3 regions of the Chitinophaga sp. 22620 genome follow, and region 2 is predicted to be linked to each of the others. Evidence: riboswitches for the same ligand, from Rfam matches in the RefSeq annotation. Region 2 holds a riboswitch; each other region holds the start of a gene.
The links. A riboswitch is a leader RNA that binds a small molecule or an ion and turns the genes downstream of it on or off. The one in region 2 is predicted to bind cobalamin.

Region 1 (3,274 bases), 2.0 Mb from region 2:
TGGTGGTGAGGGAAGCGGCGGTTTCCGCAGCCAGGTTGTCCAGCTCGGTGGTGGTAACGCCGTCGTACAGGCCCTGGATCACTTTCTTCGCTACGTCTATCGAATCTACATATTCCGGCGCCAATCCGTAACACAGCTTTTCTACTCTTGCCGTAATCTTGTCAAATTTGACAGATTCCTTCCTTCCGTCTCTTTTTATAACGAACATAGTGTGATGAATTTAACTGGGTGAGTAAATATATTGTTAGGTGTATTGTTGTTGAGTCTAAAAGTCTTCGTCCAGGCTGAAAGTCTGCGTCTCTTTATTTCCCATTACGCCGGATTTCTGGTAATCGCCCACGCGTTTTTCGAAGAAGTTGGTTTTGCCCTGCAGCGAGATCATTTCCATGAAATCGAAGGGGTTGGTGCTGTTGAACATTTTGCTGCAACCCAGCGCCTGCAGCCAGCGGTCTGCCACAAACTCGATGTATTGTTTCATCAGGTCCGCATTCATGCCGATGAGGGCGGCGGGCAATGCGTCTGTGATGAATTCTTTTTCGATGGACACGGCGTCGCCGATGATCTCATGCACTTCTTTTTCGCTGAGCTTGCCGTTCAGCATGCTGTACAGCAGGCAGGCAAACTCGCAGTGCAGCCCTTCGTCGCGGCTGATAAGCTCGTTGGAGAAGGTGAGGCCGGGCATGAGGCCGCGTTTTTTCAGCCAGAAAATGGAGCAGAAGCTGCCACTGAAGAAGATGCCTTCCACTGCCGCAAACGCCACGAGACGCTGTGCGAAGGTGCCGCCTTCGATCCAGCGAAGGGCCCATTCTGCTTTTTTTCTCACCGCGGGAACGGTGTCGATGGCGTGGAAAAGGCGGTCTTTCTCCACCGGGTCTTTCACATACGTATCGATCAGCAAAGCATAAGTTTCGGAGTGGATGTTTTCCATCATGATCTGGAAGCCGTAGAAACAACGCGCTTCGGGTATCTGTACTTCGCTCATGAAGTTCACCGCCAGATTCTCGTTCACAATCCCGTCAGACGCCGCAAAAAAGGCCAGTACATGCGAAATGAAGTGGCGCTCGCCATCGTTCAGCTTCGCCCAGTCCGCCAGGTCACCGCTGAGGTCGATCTCTTCAGCGGTCCAGAAGCTGGCTTCATGGCGTTTGTATTGTTCCCAGATAGCGGGGTAATTGATCGGCAGCAGCACGAACCTGTCCTTGTTGTCTTTCAATAAGATCTCATTCTCGTTACTCATTAGTAATTTTTTATACGGTTAACTATCCATAGTTAAGTTCATTGCGATTCGCGGAGTGGGGAGACGGGAGCGCGTTATCCTAAGAGGAGGTACATCCTGGGGTCGGGCTCGCCATAACCTTATTTCGCGAAGGTTTTGACAATTACGTTGTTCTGGCAGGTCTCCTGGCTTTCCCTTGCCGGGCGCGCCTTCCCGTCCCTTCCGGAACAGTGGCGTATCTAAAAGCATCCGGCATATAGGGGATCACAGTAGCGCGTCTGCTCGTGAATTCCACACGATTCCCTATTAATTCTCCACGTTTAAGAAACGTTTGAAGCCAGCACAACGAAGTCAAGAACTGTTGCAAATGTAATGATCTAACTACCCCGTCAAAGTGATAAGTTTCCCCCATATGTGGATAAAGAATGTGGACTTTTTGGGATCGCAGAAGGGGCGTACAATTCAAGTTATTCACATCTAAAAGCAGGTAATTGGTATGATAGAAAAACAGAATGTATTGGAAATCTGGCACATATTAGAACACACTAAATGTGTGGCGAAAATTGCCCTGAAATACAAGCGTTTGAAAAATGCCGCGCTCCACGAAAAAACGCCGGGAATGTGCATCTCCCGGCGTCCTGGTATTAAGCCTGCGTTGTCTTTTTGTTAATGGGCATTAACTAAATGCGCGGCACCTTGTTGATAAACTTCTTCCTGATCACATCCTGCACAGGTACCCCGTCTATCTTGCTTTCCAGCCAGCTCACAATGTCCAGGTACAGGTAGCTCCTGCGCTCGTAAGGATTTTTCGCGATCACTTCCAGCCTGCCTTTCAGATCTTTGAACGCCGTGCGTAAAGCCTTGGGGTTGGCGTACATATTCTTGCGCAGGAATTTCAGGATCTCTTCCATCACCAGGCTCAGGTCTTTGTTCTTCGCAATGAAGTGATACACGGATTTGATCAGGTATTCCACCAGGCTGTAGTTCTCCAGCTCGTAATGCGCGATCAGGTGAAGGATGCGCGCGAAACATTGTATGTCCGCCCGCAGGTTGCCTATCCGCAGCTGGATGATCTTGTTCAGGTAAACGATCGCATTGTTATTGTCGCCGCTTCCGAAATAAAGGCAGGCGATCTTGTAATAAAATACCAGCACGCGGTGCTGGTCCACCGTGAGCTGGTGCTCTGATATCTTGCACTCCACTTCGCCCACCAGCTTCAGCCCCTCGGAAAAAGTGCCGTCCAGGAAGTGCCGGTTGATCTTCCCGGTATAGAGGTACACGAACGCGGACGTACGTGTGTTCTCATTCATGCTCTCTTCTTTATCGGTAATGAACTGTTCCATTTCCGACAGCACCTCGGTGAATTTATCGTGGTTCATCGTGTGGAAATGCGCCGTGAGCAGGTTGTGCATCGCTTTGATGTACAGGTCCACATCGGTATCGCGCAGGCCGGGATATTCGGTGAACAGGTCCACCCACTTCTGGGTATACCGGTAATACATCACGAAATCCTGCAGGATATAGTAGTACCAGCAGTAAGCCTGGTAAAGGTAAATGCGTTCATAAAAGCTCATGCTGCCCTGCTGCACGGCCGGCAGGTTGGCCTCGAAGAAGGACTTCAGCATCAGCGAATCCTTCTCATCGCGCGCATGCCCCAGCTTGAGGTACATGCCGTACATCCTTAGCGCCAGGGTGCTCAGCTTGCTTACATTGTTCAGTTGCTCGTTGATGATCCGGCTTTCGTCGCTCAGCTCTTCCGCCCGGTTGTCCAGGCTGCGGGTAATGTGCCTGCTTTCGATGAGCTTTTCAAATTCCACGATCTCGAAATACAGCATCACTTCCTCCTGCTCCCGCGCGCTGGTTTTGGCCTTAGCCAGTATCTTGAGGCTCTGGTTGTACAGCCCCTTGTTGTACAGCACCCGGGCATAGTCCAGCTGCTCCCGCAGCTCTATCAGGGGATCTTTTGTTTTATATAACAGCCGTAAGGTGGTGAGAAGATGTTTGTACAGGTGGGCCTTTACATTGCTCAACTGCTGTTTCCTGATGTCCGGAACCCGC
Region 2 (3,274 bases):
GGCGAGCGTTTTGGTGGGGGCAACGCCTACGGATACCGGCAGGCCGACTTCGTCGAAAACATGTTTACGTATGGCGGCCGCAATGCCCGGGAGGTCTTTCATGCCCGAAAGGTCCAGGAAAGCCTCGTCTATACTATACACTTCCATGTCAGGGGAATAATGGGCGAGTATCCGCATTACGCGGTTGCTGAGGCTGCCATAAAGGGTATAATTCGAAGAGAACATGACGACGTTGTGCGCTTTCAGTGTTTTTTCGATGGTAAAGGCGGGGTCGCCCATGGCGATGCCGAGGGCCTTGGCTTCTTCGGAGCGGGCTACCACGCAGCCGTCGTTATTGCTCAGCACTACCACGGGCCGGCGGAGAAACCGGGGGTGGAAGAGCCGTTCGCAGCTGACATAGAAATTGTTACAGTCAACAAGGGCGATCATAATGCTATTATTATTAGCAAATCTAGCTAAAAATATTGGCATTTCAACCAAAGTGCTGTACAATTGCAGCGGCAAGCTGCTCTACCAGCGCGGCATCCACGGGTTCGCCGGTAGTGATGGCGCGTAGGTTGTCTTCCTCGTCCAGTTCAAAGGAAATGCGGCTTCCCGGCGCATCGATGTGAAAGGAAACGGTGTAGCCCTTTACGTAAGGCGTAACCTCGTAAAGCTGGCCGTTGACGGAAACGGAAAAAGGGTCCATATGGCGAAGATCGCTAAAAATAAAAAACGCAGGCCCGGAAAACCAGGCCTGCCAACAATCAAAGCGCCAGCAGGCGCTTGATCGTGCCGGTTAACTCGAATGGGCAGAAAGGCCGGGTTACAGTTTCATCCGCATCGAAGCCGAACCAGCTTTCCACCGTGCCGGTCAGGAATGCTGCGGGGACAATTGCCAGGATGGAGAAAGGCTTCTGCGACCGTTGATGGCGCAGCGCTTCCGCCAGTTCCTGCAGGTGCGGAAATGGCAGCTTAAGATCTGCAATGACAAGATCATAATCATACATGCGAAGCAAAAGAGTAGCTTCTTTTCCGTTATAGGCCAGGTCTGCATCGTATCCCTCTTTCTGTATGATCAGTTCTATCACATGAATCATCAGCAGATCATCCACAATTACCAAAATCCTTTTCATATCAAAAAACATGGTTGTTCCACGCAGCATAAAGGGCATAGCTCTTCCGGCCGGGGTTCCGGCTTCACCTTATGCTGCTAAAATGGATGCTTGAATAATTTGAGACGCGTATACAGGTATACTACTTGTTCTTTCAATGGCCAGGCCACAGGTGTCAGGGAGTATACGGTTAAATGGTACAAAGTGACATTTGCATATACTGTGCCAAAATCGTTTTTGGTTAATGCGTATTAACGTTCGCCTGTGCCTGTTAGTAGGAAATGACCGGGTACCTTCCTATCTTTGACCCTGAGTTCTTTACTTTTATTCATTCTTTCCACAGCGAGGTAGACGGCGAAAGCCGTCTTTAATAAGGAACCGTGTGTAAATCACGGGCTGTCGCGCAACTGTAAGTAACGCACCTGAATCATTGCCACCGATGTTCATTGCCCCCGACCTGAACGGGGTGAGAAGAACGGTAATGATGTTACGAGCCAGGATACTTGCCCCGCTGTGTAAGACAAATGCTTTCGCGATTAGAAGCAGCAGTCGGGAACGGATGGGCATGGCCCGTCGTGCCTTTTCATTCCTTATCTACTACACAATCCTGGAAGCGTACCGGAAACTGTAAGGAGCATTAATGCACATTAATGTTTTAACCAAAAAGTTTTACGTATGCTTAAACACAGCCTCGGCTACCCGCGCATGGGAGCCCAAAGACAGCTTAAAAAAGCCTGTGAGCACTATTGGCAGGGCCGCATTGGCCGCAGCGAGCTGTTCCTGGCCGCCAAACGGTTGCAGGAAGAGCACTGGCAGCTGCAGCAGGCCGCCGGCATGAACCTCGTGCCCTGCAACGATTTCAGCTTTTATGATCATGTGCTGGACATGACCCTGCTGCTCGGTGCAGTGCCCGACCGCTATGCCCCCGTGGTAACGGAAGTAGCGGAGAACGCCGAGATCGATCTTTATTTTGCTATGGCGCGCGGCTACCAGCAGCATGGGCTGGACATTACCGCCATGGAAATGACGAAGTGGTTCGACACTAATTATCATTACATCGTGCCGGAATTCAAAAAAGACCAGCCATTCCGCCTGCTGAGCAACAAGGTATTCAATGCGTTCGACGCCGCGCGGCATACGCTGAATGCCCTGCCCAAGCCGGTGCTCATTGGCCCTGTATCTTATCTTTTATTGGGAAAGGAAAAAGAAAGCGGCTTCCACCGCATTGACCTGCTGCGCAACCTGCTGCCCGTTTACATCAGCGCCCTGCAAAAGCTGCGGGAGCAAGGCGCGGAATGGGTGCAGCTGGACGAGCCTTTCCTGGCCATGGACCTCCGTGAAGAAGAAAAGGCGGCCTACCGTTATGCCTATACGGAGATCAGCAAACAATGCAAAGGCCTCAAACTAATGGTAGCGACCTACTTCGAAGGCCTGCGCGACAATGCAGAGCTGGCAGCCAGCCTGCCCGTCTGCTGCCTGCACCTGGACCTCGTAAGGGCGCCGCAGCAGCTGGATGAGCTGCTTCCGTTGCTTCCGCCGAAAACCTCCCTGTCGTTAGGTGTGGTAGATGGCCGCAACATCTGGAAAAATAATTACGAAATATCGTTGCCGCACATACGAAAAGCCGTTGAAGCGCTCGGTGAAGACCGGGTGATGATAGCACCGTCCTGCTCGCTGCTGCATACCCCTGCCGACCTGGACCTGGAAACAGCGCTGGACGAGGAAATGAAATCCTGGATGGCGTTCGCGAAACAGAAGCTGGAAGAAGTGGCGGCGCTGGACGCTATTTTCCACGGCAACAACAGCCTGCTGGAACTGAACCGCACAGCTATCGCTGAAAGAAACGCTTCCGGAAGAATTCATAAGCCAGCTGTAAAGGCCCGTACAGCGGCCATTACGGACGACGATGCCCGGAGGCAAAGCCCCTTTGGATCGAGGCAGCAGTTGCAGGCTGCGCGTTTCAACTTGCCGTTATTCCCCACCACCACTATCGGCTCCTTCCCGCAAACGGACGATATCCGCCAGCTGCGGGCGCAGTGGCGGAAAGGAGGGCTCCCTTCGGAACAATACGAGGCCGCGCTTGAACAGGCTACCGTGAACGCCATCAGGCTGCAGGAAGAACTGGGGCTGGATGTGCTCGTGCATGGCGAGTTTGAAAGGAATGATATGGTCGAATATTT
Region 3 (3,274 bases), 910 kb from region 2:
GGCGAATATTTTCAGCTTGTCGGAAATAAGGTAGGAGGGGTTGATGGTGTAGGTGAAGTTGTTGCCGTATTTGGAATGCAGCGTATAACGTCCGCCCAGCTCGAAGCTGAAACCGTGCAGGTTTTTGATGAACAGCGCGGCGTAAGGGCTGGTGTTGTACTGGTCGCGGATGCCGTACGGGTTGCGGAAGTTCACGGTATCGATCATTTCTGCTTTGCGGTACTCCACGCCGGCAAGGGCTTGCAGCCAGTGGTTGATGTCATAGTTGGCGTACAGCTCGCCGAAGTACGAACGGCCGTCGAGGTTGGTTACGCCCCAGGCGCTTTCGTCGCGGCGGGTTACTTTCTGGTAGGCGAAGTTGGCGTGTACCTGTCCTTTCCCGTTGAGGTCATAATCACCGCGGATGCCGGTATGGATGAGGTCAGACTGGTTGTTGTTCACCTGCGCGTCCTGGAAAGGGCCGCCGTCGTAGCGGCTTTTGTAGTCGCTGTAAAAGAGGAATGGGCGCAGTTTCAGCTGCTCTGTAGCCTGTATGCCTACGCTGGCCATAAAGGCGTTCTGCCGGATGCCGTCGCGGTCGAAGGTGGGTTCTTTGATGGTATCGAAAGGCGCGGCTTCGGAGATACCGTCTGTTACATAATGGGTGAAGCTCACGTTGTAATCCACGTTATCCTGCTGCCCGCGCAGGCCCAGGGAGCCTTTCAGGCTGCGGTTGCTTCCCCATACGAGGTCGCCGTAAGCGCTCACGGGTTTGCCCCCGCCTTTTTTGGTGATGATGTTCACCACGCCGGCGATCGCATCCGCCCCATACAGGGTGCTTTGCGTGCCGCGCAGTATCTCGATGCGCTCTACCTGGTCCACAGGCAGCAGACGGAGGTCGATGGCGCTGCCGGTAAGGCCGGTGGCGTCCGCCACGGGAATACCGTCCATGAGGATGGGGGTGTATTGGCTGGTGGCGCCGCGGAAATACAACTCCCTGTTCTTGCCGGGGTTGGAGCCCACACCGTTGATCACGATGCCGGCCTGTTCGTTCAATACGTCGGCTACCGTGCGGCCTGCGCTCCGGGAAAGCTGCTGGCTGGTGATCACGGTGAGCACTTTACCGGTTTCGCTTTGTTTTTTAGCGAATTTGGTGGCAGTCACCACAAAAGTGTTGAGCTGGGAAACCTGCGCGGAATCTTGCGCGGAAGCTGCATAGCATATAGCCAGCAAGCCGAAAGTAAGCACTGAGCTTTTCTTTTTCATGTACGTCTATAAATTGAATAAGTGCAACATGCTCTCTGCTTTCACCCGAAGCAGGGAATGGAAGGTATGCGGCAGGTCTTCTGGCTCACCCGCTTCCCGGAGGTACCTTCCCGCTCCTTTGTCGGAACAGTGGTTGGAGGATTTCCGGAAAACATCGCGCTGCATGGGATGCAGGCGGCGGGTTTACAGCTACGGGGATAGCTCCGGATTTACACCGGATTCCCTATTAATGCCCGATCAAGATCAGGGGCAACCGTTTACCGGGGGCAAACCTACGGATATTTTATGTAAATAATCGGTTAATCGGTTATCTTGTAGTTATGAGCATTAAACCAAAGCTTGGCCCGTTCGACCTCACTATGATCGTAGTGGGGCTGGTCATAGGGATGGGGATTTTCAGGACGCCTGTGAGCGTAGCACGGGAAACCGGCACTCCTTTGTTGTTCTTTATGGTATGGGTGCTGGGAGGACTGGTAACCCTTTGCGGGGCGCTCACTTATGCGGAGATCGGCAGCCGCTTTCCCGTGGCGGGCGGGTTCTATAAAGTGCTGTCTTACGGTTTCCATCCCGCTTATTCCTTTATGATCAACTGGACGCTCCTGATATCGAACGCCGCATCTATCGCGGCCGTTTGTATCGTGGGCGCTGAATATATCGGCCCCGTGCTGCTTCCCGAAACCATCCAGCACGAAGGCGGCCGCAAGGCCATCGCGATCGGGGCCGTGCTGGTGCTGTACCTGATCAACCTGTCGGGCATCCGGATGAGCGCCAGCTGGCAGAATGTGCTGACAGTGTTTAAGATCACGCTGGTATTGCTGCTGTGCCTTGCCGCTTTCAGCAACAACGTGGCGCCGCCGCAAACGGCGGCGTCCGTGTCTACGCCGCATGGCTGGGCATACATCTTCGGCGCCGCGCTGGTGCCGGTTTTTTTTACCTACGGCGGTTACCAGCAAACCATCAATTTCGGCAGCGATGTAAGGGAACCATCGAAGAACATGCCGAAAGCCATCATGCTGGGCATCGGGATCATCCTGCTGCTTTACATCACGGTGAATTACGCTTATGTGAAAGTGATCGGCTTCGAGCAGCTGAAAACCACCGATGCGCTGGCGGCGCGGATGGCGGGTGCGTTCTTCGGGGAATATGGATTCAAGGTCACGAGCGTGCTGCTGTTCATGTCCGTGCTGGGATACGCGAACGTGAACCTGATGTCGAACCCGAGGATGTATTACGCCATGGCGGAAGACGGCGTGTTGCCGGGCATCTTCAAGCGGGTGAACAGCAAAACGCAGGTGCAGGAAGTGGCATTGACCGTATTCGCCGCATTGGTGATCGGTTTGCTGTATTTCCTCAGCAATTTCGATACGATCATCCGTTACGTCATGCTGTTCGATTCTATCGGGCTGGCCTCGGCGGCGGCCACTATCTTTGTGTTAAGGAAAAAGACGGCGCACCTGGACGGGCAGGGCATCTACAAAATGAAGCTCTATCCCTTTCTTCCCGCGTTTTTTATTACGGTATATCTTTTCGTAACGGTCAATATTTTTATAAACGACCTGGGCCAGGCGCTGGGCGGCATGGTGTGGTTTGTGGCAGGCCTGCCGATCTACATTTTTATGCGGTATGTGGTGCGGAAAAAAACCTGAACCCTGGAGAGCAATAATCTGAACTATGGATCTATCTTATATTATCAATCAGTTAGGGGAAGACCGGGAGCTCTATTTCAACGCCATCGCCCCGCCCATTATGCAAACGAGCAATTTTGCATTCGATACCGTAGCGGATATGCGGGCGCTGTTGCAGGATGAGTATAAAGGTTTTCTTTACAGCAGGGGCAATAATCCAACGGTAGACATCCTCCGGAAAAAGCTGGCGGCGCTGGATGGCGCGGAAGACGCGCTCGTGTTCGGCAGCGGGGCGGCGGCTATTTTTGTAGCCGTGCTTTCGCAGGTGCAGCAGGGCGATCACGTGGTTTGCGTGAAAGACCCGTACAACTGGGCCCGCCAGATCATGGAAAATATCCTTCCAC

Region 1: it holds a riboswitch for cobalamin, as region 2 does, so the genes downstream of both, ACTJIK_RS09210 (ribonucleoside-diphosphate reductase small subunit) here and metE (5-methyltetrahydropteroyltriglutamate--homocysteine S-methyltransferase) in region 2, are expected to answer to the same signal.
Region 3: it holds a riboswitch for cobalamin, as region 2 does, so the genes downstream of both, ACTJIK_RS04750 (TonB-dependent receptor plug domain-containing protein) here and metE (5-methyltetrahydropteroyltriglutamate--homocysteine S-methyltransferase) in region 2, are expected to answer to the same signal.

Annotation. Positions count from the first base shown of each region.
Region 1 covers NZ_JBQEMV010000001.1:2,241,678-2,244,951, forward strand. The annotation lists gene ACTJIK_RS09205 (ribonucleoside-diphosphate reductase subunit alpha) at 1-208, opposite strand, end outside; gene ACTJIK_RS09210 (ribonucleoside-diphosphate reductase small subunit) at 266-1,237, opposite strand; cobalamin riboswitch at 1,375-1,573, opposite strand; gene ACTJIK_RS09215 (hypothetical protein) at 1,897-3,274, opposite strand, start outside.
Region 2 covers NZ_JBQEMV010000001.1:197,853-201,126, reverse strand. The annotation lists gene ACTJIK_RS00850 (Y-family DNA polymerase) at 1-429, opposite strand, end outside; gene ACTJIK_RS00845 (hypothetical protein) at 473-688, opposite strand; gene ACTJIK_RS00840 (response regulator transcription factor) at 747-1,115, opposite strand; cobalamin riboswitch at 1,423-1,619, shown strand; gene metE (5-methyltetrahydropteroyltriglutamate--homocysteine S-methyltransferase) at 1,770-3,274, shown strand, end outside.
Region 3 covers NZ_JBQEMV010000001.1:1,111,315-1,114,588, forward strand. The annotation lists gene ACTJIK_RS04750 (TonB-dependent receptor plug domain-containing protein) at 1-1,245, opposite strand, end outside; cobalamin riboswitch at 1,299-1,518, opposite strand; gene ACTJIK_RS04755 (APC family permease) at 1,566-2,891, shown strand; gene ACTJIK_RS04760 (trans-sulfuration enzyme family protein) at 2,917-3,274, shown strand, end outside.